One region of the Dermacoccus nishinomiyaensis genome, then DNA from elsewhere that is predicted to be linked to it. Evidence: riboswitches for the same ligand, from Rfam matches in the RefSeq annotation. Region 1 holds a riboswitch; the other holds the start of a gene.
The links. A riboswitch is a leader RNA that binds a small molecule or an ion and turns the genes downstream of it on or off. The one in region 1 is predicted to bind thiamine pyrophosphate.
Positions count from the first base shown of each region.

Region 2: it holds a riboswitch for thiamine pyrophosphate, as region 1 does, so the genes downstream of both, DYE07_RS14470 (MFS transporter) here and DYE07_RS06490 (thiamine ABC transporter substrate-binding protein) in region 1, are expected to answer to the same signal.

Region 1 covers NZ_UFXX01000001.1:1,382,612-1,387,281, forward strand. The annotation lists gene DYE07_RS06485 (ABC transporter permease) at 1-816, opposite strand, end outside; gene DYE07_RS06490 (thiamine ABC transporter substrate-binding protein) at 827-1,921, opposite strand; TPP riboswitch at 1,977-2,085, opposite strand; gene DYE07_RS06495 (DUF4235 domain-containing protein) at 2,356-2,691, shown strand; partial or broken gene DYE07_RS06500 (DUF72 domain-containing protein) at 2,980-3,744, shown strand; gene DYE07_RS06505 (circularly permuted type 2 ATP-grasp protein) at 3,769-4,670, shown strand, end outside.
Region 2 covers NZ_UFXX01000001.1:587,838-592,507, reverse strand. The annotation lists gene DYE07_RS14470 (MFS transporter) at 1-1,064, opposite strand, end outside; TPP riboswitch at 1,058-1,163, opposite strand; gene DYE07_RS02905 (hypothetical protein) at 1,275-1,652, shown strand; gene dxs (1-deoxy-D-xylulose-5-phosphate synthase) at 1,824-3,860, shown strand; gene DYE07_RS02895 (phosphotransferase family protein) at 3,877-4,670, shown strand, end outside.

The sequences.
Region 1 (4,670 bases):
CGAGCGTTCGCTGACGACGAGCAGCGCCGCGACGAGGACGAACTGCGTCACCGACAGCACCGCCGCGGCTCGCAGGTCGAGGAATTCGACGGTGAGGGAGTAGATCTCCGTCTCGAGCGTCGAGTAGCGCAGGCCACCGAGCATGAGGACGATGCCGAACGCCGTCGAGCAGAACAGAAACACGACGCTCGCGGCGCTGACGACGGCGGGGCGCAGCTGCGGCCACGTCACCGTCCGGAAGACCTCCCGCGGTGATGCCCCGAGTGCCGCCGCCGACTCCGCCGTGCGCGGGTCGAGCGACGCCCACATCGGCCCGACGGTGCGCACGACGACGGACACGTTGAAGAACACCATCGCGAGCAGCACCGGCTGCCACGAGCCGTCCCAGCCCAACCAGGCAAGCGGGCCGCCGTCGGCGAACAGCGACCGGAACGCGACGCCGACGACGACCGTCGGCAGGACGAACGGCAGGACGACGAGCGCGCGCCACACCCCCGCCCCCGGCACGCGCAGCCGGTACAGGGCGTGCGCGACGGGCACACCGAGCAGCACCGAGCACGCCGTCGCGAGCGCCGCCATCCACACGGTGAACCACAGCACGCGCAGGATGCGCGGGCGCGTCAGGACGTCCGTGAATCCGCCCAGATCGACGTGCCGACCCGGCGCGAGCCCACGCACCGCCATCGCTGCGACGGGCCACGCGAAGAAGATCGCGAGGAACACGAGCGGGACGACGGCAAGCGCGGCCATGACGAACGGCGCGCGAGCGCCCCGGGCTCGTGCGCCGCGACGCAGACCATCACGGGTGCCGTTCATCGCTCGGGCGTCACTTGGACGTGACGTCCTTCCACTTCGTCAGCCATTCGGAACGGTTCTTGTCGATGTCGGCGGGCGACACCTCGATCGGCTTCGTCGGCTGCTTCGCGTTCGCCGCCCACGCCTTGGGCAGTTCGACGTTCAAGTCGACGGGGAAGACGTACATCGAGTCGGGCAGCGACTTCTGGAAGCTCGCACCGTTCATGAAGTCGATGAGCGCCTTCGCGCCGTCGGGGTTCTTCGCCCCCTTGAGCACACCGGCGTACTCGGTCGATCGGAAGCACGTGTCGAGCAGCGCCGACGTCGTCGACGTGCCCGCCTTGTCGACGGTGAACGCCGGCGAGCTGTCGTAGCTGACGACGATCGGACGCTTGCCCTTGCCGCTGCCGGTGAAGTCGACCTCGTACGCGTCGCTCCAGCCCGACGTCAGCTTGAGCCCGTTCGCCATGAGCTTCTTCCAGTACGCCTCCCAGCCGTCCTGGCCGTAGTGGCCGACGGTCGCGAGGAAGAACGCCATGCCCGGCGAGCTCGACGACGCGCCCGGCGCGACCATGAGGTTCTTGTACTTGGGCTTGACGAGGTCGTCGAACGACGCGGGCTTCGTCTTGTGGTTCTTCGTGAACCACGCGTCGTCGACGTTGACGCACACCGACGCGGTGTCGATCGGCGACAGCTGCCCCTTGCCCTGGCCGTCCGGCAGCTCGTACTTCGACGCCGACGCAGGCGCGCCCTTCGGGCTGTACGGCTCGAGGACGTCGTTCGTCGTGACACGCGAGGCGAACGTGTTGTCGATGCCGAACACGACGTCACCGAGCGGGTTGTTCTTGCTCAGCACGAGCTTGTTCGCGAGCTCACCGGCGTCACCGGACTTCACGACCTTGACGGTGTAGCCCGTCTGCTTCGTGAACTCGGCCATGACGTTCTTGTCGGGCGCCCACGACTCGTGCGTCACCAACGTGACCGTCTTCGACGCGCCCGAACCCGACGCACCCGAGCCGCCCGCTGAACTCGACTTCGAGCCCGACGAGTTGTTGTCGACGCTGCACGCCGCCAGCGCACCCACGCACGCGAGCGCCAGCACGGCGCGGCCACCACGAGACATCATGTGAACGTTCCTCCTCACGGCCAGTGAGGGACGTCGTCGCCCGCACGTACGCGCGACGAGTGAGAACTCGACTTCCTCCGCCGGTGCTAACCGGGTCAGGTTCGAGGGTTTGGTGCCGGATGCGGCACGATCTCAGCGCACACTGCGCTCCCCTGTCGTTCGAGCGTGAGATTAGCACCGACCACCGACGGACGACACGCTTCGGCCCGCTTCGCACTCCGGCATCCCCGCTGACGGCTCGTGCGCACCTCACGCCGACGCCGGATCCCTCGTGCACGAGCCGGCCGCCACGACGCCCACCCCCGTCAGACCGGGCTGATGACCATGCCGACTGGCGCAGCGACACATGCACGCGCGAGGATGGACCCAAGACATCAACGGCCCGAGGCTCGACGACGCCTCACGACGGCCGACGACACGTAAGGGGAAACACCATGGGCAACCTCGTGTGGAAGGTGCTGAGCATGGGCGCCGGCATCGTCGCGAGCAAGATCGCGACGACCACCGCAACCAAGACGTGGAAGATGACGACCGGCAAGAGCCCGCGCAGCGCGAAGGACCCGAACGCCAGCATCATCGAAGCCGCGATCTACGCCGCCATCTCCACCGGCGCACTCGCCGCCGCCAAGATGTACGCCGAACGCCGCGCCGCCGACTACTTCACCAAGTCCGCCGGCCACCCGCCGCAGGCCCTCGTCAAGCGCGCCGAAGAAGAGGCCAAGGAAGCCCAGAAGGGCAAGAGCCAGGCGCCCGTCGTCGTCATGGAGTAATTCCCCTTCGTCCGCTTTCCGGCGTGGGAGCCTCGCGGGCTCGGCTCCCACGCTCGGTGCAGCAGACTCGGGGGCGTCCATGTTGCGCATGGAGCTGTTCGCTTGGAGGGTCAGGTTCTGCCTGGCCCTCCTCGCGTGTCTCTGGCCGACGCATCACTGAGCGTCGCGAATTTCGTCCACACCGGCGAATTTCGCCCACATTCGCGATTCACGTCCACCTCGGCGGATCTCGTCCACATTCACGTCCCGGCCGAACATCACGCCGCGCTCCGGTGGCATGCTGACGCCATGAGCACGGCCACCCGAGCGCAACTGCGCCTCGGCACGTCAGGGTGGACGTACGCCTCCTGGAAAGGCACCGTCTACCCCGCAGGCGTCGCCGACCGCGTGCGCCTCGAGTACTACGCGGCGAACCTCTTCGACACCGTCGAACTCAACGCCGGCTACTACCGCTGGCCGGCACTCACGAGCTTCGAGAGCTGGCACCGCCGCCTGCCCGACGGCTTCCGCATGACCGTCAAGGCCCCCAAGGGCCTCACCCACGTCGGCCACCTCACCGCCCTCGACGAATGGCTACCGCACATCACCCCCGCCCTCGACGCGCTCGGCGACCGCCTCGGGCTGTTCCTCGTCCAACTCCCCCCGGCTCTGCAACGCGACGATGCGCTGCTCGACGCCTTCCTCACTGCGATGCCGAGCCGCTTCGACATCGCCGTCTGATTCCGCCACGACAGTTGGCTCGACGACGAGGTCTTCGCGCTGCTCAAACTCCACGACGCGGCCTACGTCGTCATGGACGGGCCCACCCCGAAGACGCACACCGCCGACGTCCGCGTCACCTCCTCGAACGTCTGCATCCGCTTCCACGGCCCGAAGGGCGCCAAGCTCTATGGCGGCAGCTACTCGGACGACGCCCTTCTTGCATGGGCAATCGGCATCGACGGCCGGCTCACCGAGAGACGCACCGTCTGGGCGTACTTCAACAACGACATCGACGGCGCCGCCGTCGCCAACGCGCAGACCCTGGGCCGCCTCGTCCGCGAGCGCACGTGAGCCGTCTGCCGTAACGTCGTCCCCATGACCACGGCACAGGGCACGAACCCGACGAACGACGAGGGCGCCGAGGGCGAGATCGTCCCCGTGGCGTTCAGCGAATACCGCGAGCACGAACCCGAGACCCCGGGCGTGCACGACGAATCCGTCACCGACGATGCGGAGCTGCGCCCCGACTACGCGGCCGTCATCGAGCGCATCGAGACGCTCGGGCCCGACGAGGTGTCGCGCCGCCTCGAAGCGGCCGGCAAGGGCCTGACCGAGCTCGGCGTGACGATCAACTCCGAGGACGGCAACCGCCCGTACCCGATCGACATCGTGCCGCGCATCATCTCGGCCGAGCGCTGGGCCGAGCTCAGCGCCGGCGCCGAGCAGCGCGTCCGTGCGCTCGAACTCTTCCTGCGCGACGTCTATGGCCCCGGCGAGATCATCAAGGCGGGCCGCGTCGACGCCGACATGCTGCGTCGCTCGCCCGGCTGGTCCGAGGACGGCCAGCGGGTGCCCGCTGACTTCGTCCGCGCCGGCATCTGCGGCCTCGACCTCGTCTCGCCCGCGTCCGGCGAGTGGATGGTGCTCGAGGACAACCTGCGCATGCCCGGCGGGCTCGGCATGACGCACATCAACCGTGAGGTGCTCGAGAACCACTTCGCCGAGATCCTGCCGCCCGCGGAGACGCTCGAGCACCCGACCCGGACGTACGGGCTGCTGCACGAGTCGCTCATCGCGAGCGCAAGACTCGTCGACGGTGGCGTTGCCGAGGCCGAGATCGGCCTGTGCATGGTCTCCCCCGGCCCGACGGACACGACCTGGTACGAGCAGAACCTCGTGAGCGGCCAGGTCGGAGCCGCCATCGTGACGGCAGACGCCCTCGTCGTCGACGACGGCAAGCTGTGGCGCCTCGACGGCGGCGAACGTCACCGCGTGCA
Region 2 (4,670 bases), 790 kb from region 1:
ATCTGGACGGTCGCGACGGCGATCGTCGTGGCGACGATGCTGCCCGATGACGCGGCATGCATTGCCACGAGATAGGCGGCGGGGGCGGCGATGCAGGCCAGTGCTCCGAACGCCATGAAGAAGCGTGAACGGCCCACACGCGTCGAGACGGCACCCGCCGCGGCCATCGTCGGCGCACTGACGGCCGTCGCGACGAGCATGACGAGCCCGACGTCATGGGGGGAGAAGTGCGGGCGCAGCGAACTCGTCAGCACCGAGACCCCCATCATCGTGAACAACCACAGCCCCGTCATGAGGGTGAACAATGCGGCCACGACACGGCCCGTCACGCGCTCTTCCTCGTCGTCGGTCGCGTCGTGCGCGGCGGGATCGCGATTGTCGGATTCGTGGGGAGAGTGGCTGTGACCTGCCGGCCCGGCGTGCGCTGACCTCGCGGTGAGGGCCAGGATCAACGGCAGGAGTGCGCCGACGACGAACAGCAGGCGCCACCCCCACGTGGTGTACGCGCCGCCGAGTGAGGCCGTCAGCATCATCGTGGCGGCAGCGATGGTGGCGTTCGCGAGGGGTGACATCGCCATGACGAGGCCGCTCAGGTGGCCGCGTCGTTGCGGCTCTGTGAGCGCGAGGGCGCGGGGGATGGCCGCGGAGTACTGCCCGCCGAGGAAGAATCCGGCGGCGAAGCGCAACGCCAGGAGAGCGGCCACGGCCCACGTCGAGGTGTGCAGGGGGAGCGTCACCATGAGGCCGGTGCACACGCTCAGGCCGAGCAGTGCGCCGCGTGACACGCGGGCTCGTCCGCGACGATCGGCCAGGGTGCCGAGGATGAACGCCCCGAGGGGGCGGCCCAGGAGTGTCGCGGCGAAGACGAGGCCGTCGGGAATCGTCGAACGCGTCGACAGCACCCCACCCAGCGCAATGACGGGCAGGAAGATGTCGAACTGGTCGACGAAGTTTCCGACGAGGGCGCTGCGGCGGGCCTCGCGCCGTTCTGGGGTGGCGGCGGCCGGCGCCAGGCGTGGCGCATCGTCGTGGGCAGGGGAAGGGGCAGGCGTCAGGGTAGCCACGATCGAACACTCCCTACGGCGGCATGAACCGCATCAGGTTGGACGGTCGGCATGGCGATGCCCTCTCAGCCCGCGCCTCGGGCTCCCGTGTGACGGGCTCAGCATGCCACAGAGCACCTGGCTTCGGGGGCGTGTCTCGCGCCGGTCTGCGGTCTCGTGGGGCGGTCATCAAATAGAACACGTGTTCGAACAATGGGGTACGCTGGGGTCATGTCGGACGAGGTGAACACCGGCCCTCCGGGCTGGCCGAGAGGTGTGCCGCCGCCGGGTGCACCGGGGTGGCAGGAGGCGGCGACGCAGTGGCTGCTCGATCAGTGCCCCTCGGATTTTCGGGCCTACGACGCATGGCGCCGTCACCCGGTGGCGCTCGCTTGGGTGGCGACGTGGCATGTCGACGCTCAACTCGGCGCGATGCGCGAGTCATATCGCCGCATCCGCGTCGACCTCGCCGACGAGCTGCCACCGCGCGCGGTGCCGCAGGTGATGGAGCACCTGTCCGCGGAGGGGCTGCGGTTGCGTGCCACGGCGCGCGCCGTCCGTCTCGTGCACGAGGCGATGCGCGGCAAGACGTTCGTCCCTCGGCTGTGATGCGCCGGCGTTCGGGGCGGGTGCGTGGGCGGGCAGAGTCCCGGCCTTTGATCTCCGACGGCGCTACCGGCTCCGACGGGGCGCGACGGGAGGGTGCCCCCGCCCGCATGGCGGCTGCGCGGTCGACGACCTAGACTCAGGAGACTGCACTTTCGAAAGGCTGAGTGAGACGTGACGCTGCTGGAAACCATCTCGGGTCCGGACGATCTCAAGCGAATCCCCGCCGAGGAGCTCGACGCGCTCGCCGCCGAGATCCGTCAGTTCCTCGTCGAATCCGTCTCCAAGACGGGTGGGCACCTGGGCCCCAACCTGGGTGTCGTCGAGTTGAGCATCGCGATGCACCGCGTCTTCGACTCGCCGAAGGACACGTTCGTCTTCGACACCGGCCACCAGAGTTACGTCCACAAGTTGCTGACGGGGCGTCACGACTTCAGCAAGCTCAAGAAATCCGGCGGACTGTCGGGTTACCCGAGCCGCGAGGAGTCGGAGCACGACGTCGTCGAGAACTCGCACGCCTCGACGTCGCTGAGCTGGGCCGAGGGCATTGCCAAGGCGCGCCGCCTCAAGGGTGAGAGCGACCGTCACACCGTCGCCGTCATCGGTGACGGCGCCCTGACCGGCGGCATGGCGTGGGAGGCGCTCAACAACATCTCCGCCGACGCCGACCTGCCGCTCGTCATCGTGCTCAACGACAACGAGCGTTCCTATGCCCCGACGATCGGCGGGATGGCGCATCACCTCGCGACGATGCGCACGATGCACACCTACGACCAGGTGCTCGACTGGGGCAAGAACCGCCTGCAGGCGACGCCGAAGGTCGGGACGAAGATGTACGAGGCGCTGCACGGCGTGAAGCGTGGTCTCAAGGACATCGTCTACCCCGACACGGGCGTCTTCGAGAGCCTCGGCATCAAGTACCTCGGCCCGATCGACGGACATGACGAGGCGGCGGTCGAGGCCGCGCTGCGCCGCGCTCGCGACTACGGCCGGCCGACCCTCGTGCACGTCATCACGCAGAAGGGCCGCGGCTACGAGCCCGCGTTCTCCGACGAGGCCGACCAGTGGCACGGCATCGGCAAGTTCAACCCCGAGACGGGCCTGCCGTTCGAGGTGAGTGGCCGCATCTGGACCGACGAGTTCAGCGACGAGATGGTCGCCCTCGGCGCCGAGCGCGACGACATCGTCGCCATCACGGCTGCCATGCTCATCCCCGTCGGGCTCGACGGGTTCGCGAAGAAGTACCCCGAGCGCGTGTTCGACGTCGGCATCGCCGAGCAGCACGCCGTCACGATGGCGTCCGGGTTGTCGTACGGCGGCCTGCACCCCGTCGTCGCCGTCTATGCGACGTTCCTCAACCGCGCGTTCGACCAGCTGCTCATGGACACCGCACTGCACCGTCAGGGCGTGACGTTCGTGCTCGACCGTGCCGGCGTCACCGGCTCCGACGGCGCCTCGCACAACGGCATGTGGGACATGTCGATCTGCTCGATCGTGCCCGGCCTGCACCTCGCCGCCCCGCGCGACGGCGCACAGGTGCGCGAACTGCTGCGCGAGGCCGTCGACATCGACGACGCGCCGAGCGTCATCCGCTTCCCCAAGGGCGACGTCGCCGACCCGCTCGTCGCCGAGAGACGTCTCGGTCGCCTCGACGTCATGCGTGAACCCGACGGCGGCGACGGCGTGGACGTGCTGGTCGTCGGTGTCGGGTCGATGGTCTCGACGGCACTCGGCGTCGCCGATCTGCTCACCGATCGGGGCCGTCGCGTCCAGGTCATCGACCCGCGCTGGACCTACCCGGTGGCCGACGAACTCGTCGACCTCGCCCGCGCCGCGGGCCGGGTCGTCGTCATCGAGGACAACCTCGTCGAGGCGGGCGTCGGCAGCGCCGTCGCGCGACGCCTGCGTGAAGCCGGTGTGCGCACGCCGCTCGACACGTTCGGCATTCCCAAGGAGTTCCTCGTCCACGCCTCGCGCGGCGAGGTGCTCGCGACCGTGGGGCTGACGGCCGCCGACATCGTCGACGCTCTCGGGTGCGACGACGCAGCACTCACGCGCGCCGATGCGTACGGCGGTGGTGCACACGCGCCTGGCGGCGGTGCAGGCACCCGCGACGGTGACGCAGGCACGCAGGCCGCGGGACGTGATGCCGGTGCGACGGGTGATCTCGGGGACGCCATGCCGGTCGCCGCTCACGCCGACATCGACTGAGCGGTCGAACGACGTGGTGAAGTCACCCGATCTTCCTGTTCTCCCCGGCTCTGATCAGGTCGCGCCCGCGAGCGCGATCTGGAGCAGTGAGACGTGGCGCTGGGAGGCTGTGCGCTGGATGGACACGGCCCTCGCGCGGCGCGGTCTCGAACGTGTGCCAACGACGCCGTTGCAGCCGCGGGTGCGTCCCTGGTCGACGGTGCTCGTCGCCGAGACGACCGATCAAGGGCGCGTGTGGTTCAAGGCGACGAGCCCGGAGATGAGCCCCGAGGCCGCCGTCCTGCGCGCGTTGCGTTCCGTCACGCCCGACGCGGTTCCGGTCGTGTGGGCCGACGACCCCGAGCGCGGCTGGCTGCTCATGCCCGATCAGGGCCCGGTGCTGCGTGACGTCCAGCGTGACGACGACGCCGTCAGCCTCATGTCGTCCGTGGTGCGACGCTACGCGCGACTGCAACGCTCGTCGACGCGGGTCGTCGATCAACTGCGCGACGCGGGCGTGCCCGACATGTCGCCGCGCGAATCTGCTCGCCGGTGGCAACGCCTTGGGCTCAAACCCGACACGACACGTGAGGTGCGCCGCGCCGCGCAGCGGCTCGACGCCGTCGGGTTGCCGCTGACCATTCAGCACGACGACCTGCACGCCGGCAACGTCTTTGCCGACGGCACCTCGGCGGGCGCTCACGACGCGCGCATCTTCGACTGGGGCGACGCGAGCGTCGGCAACCCGCTGTGCTCGCTGCTCGTCCCGCTCGAGCGCATCGGCGAGGGCCTCGACGACGACGCCGCCCGCGCAGCCCGTGAGCGCATCCT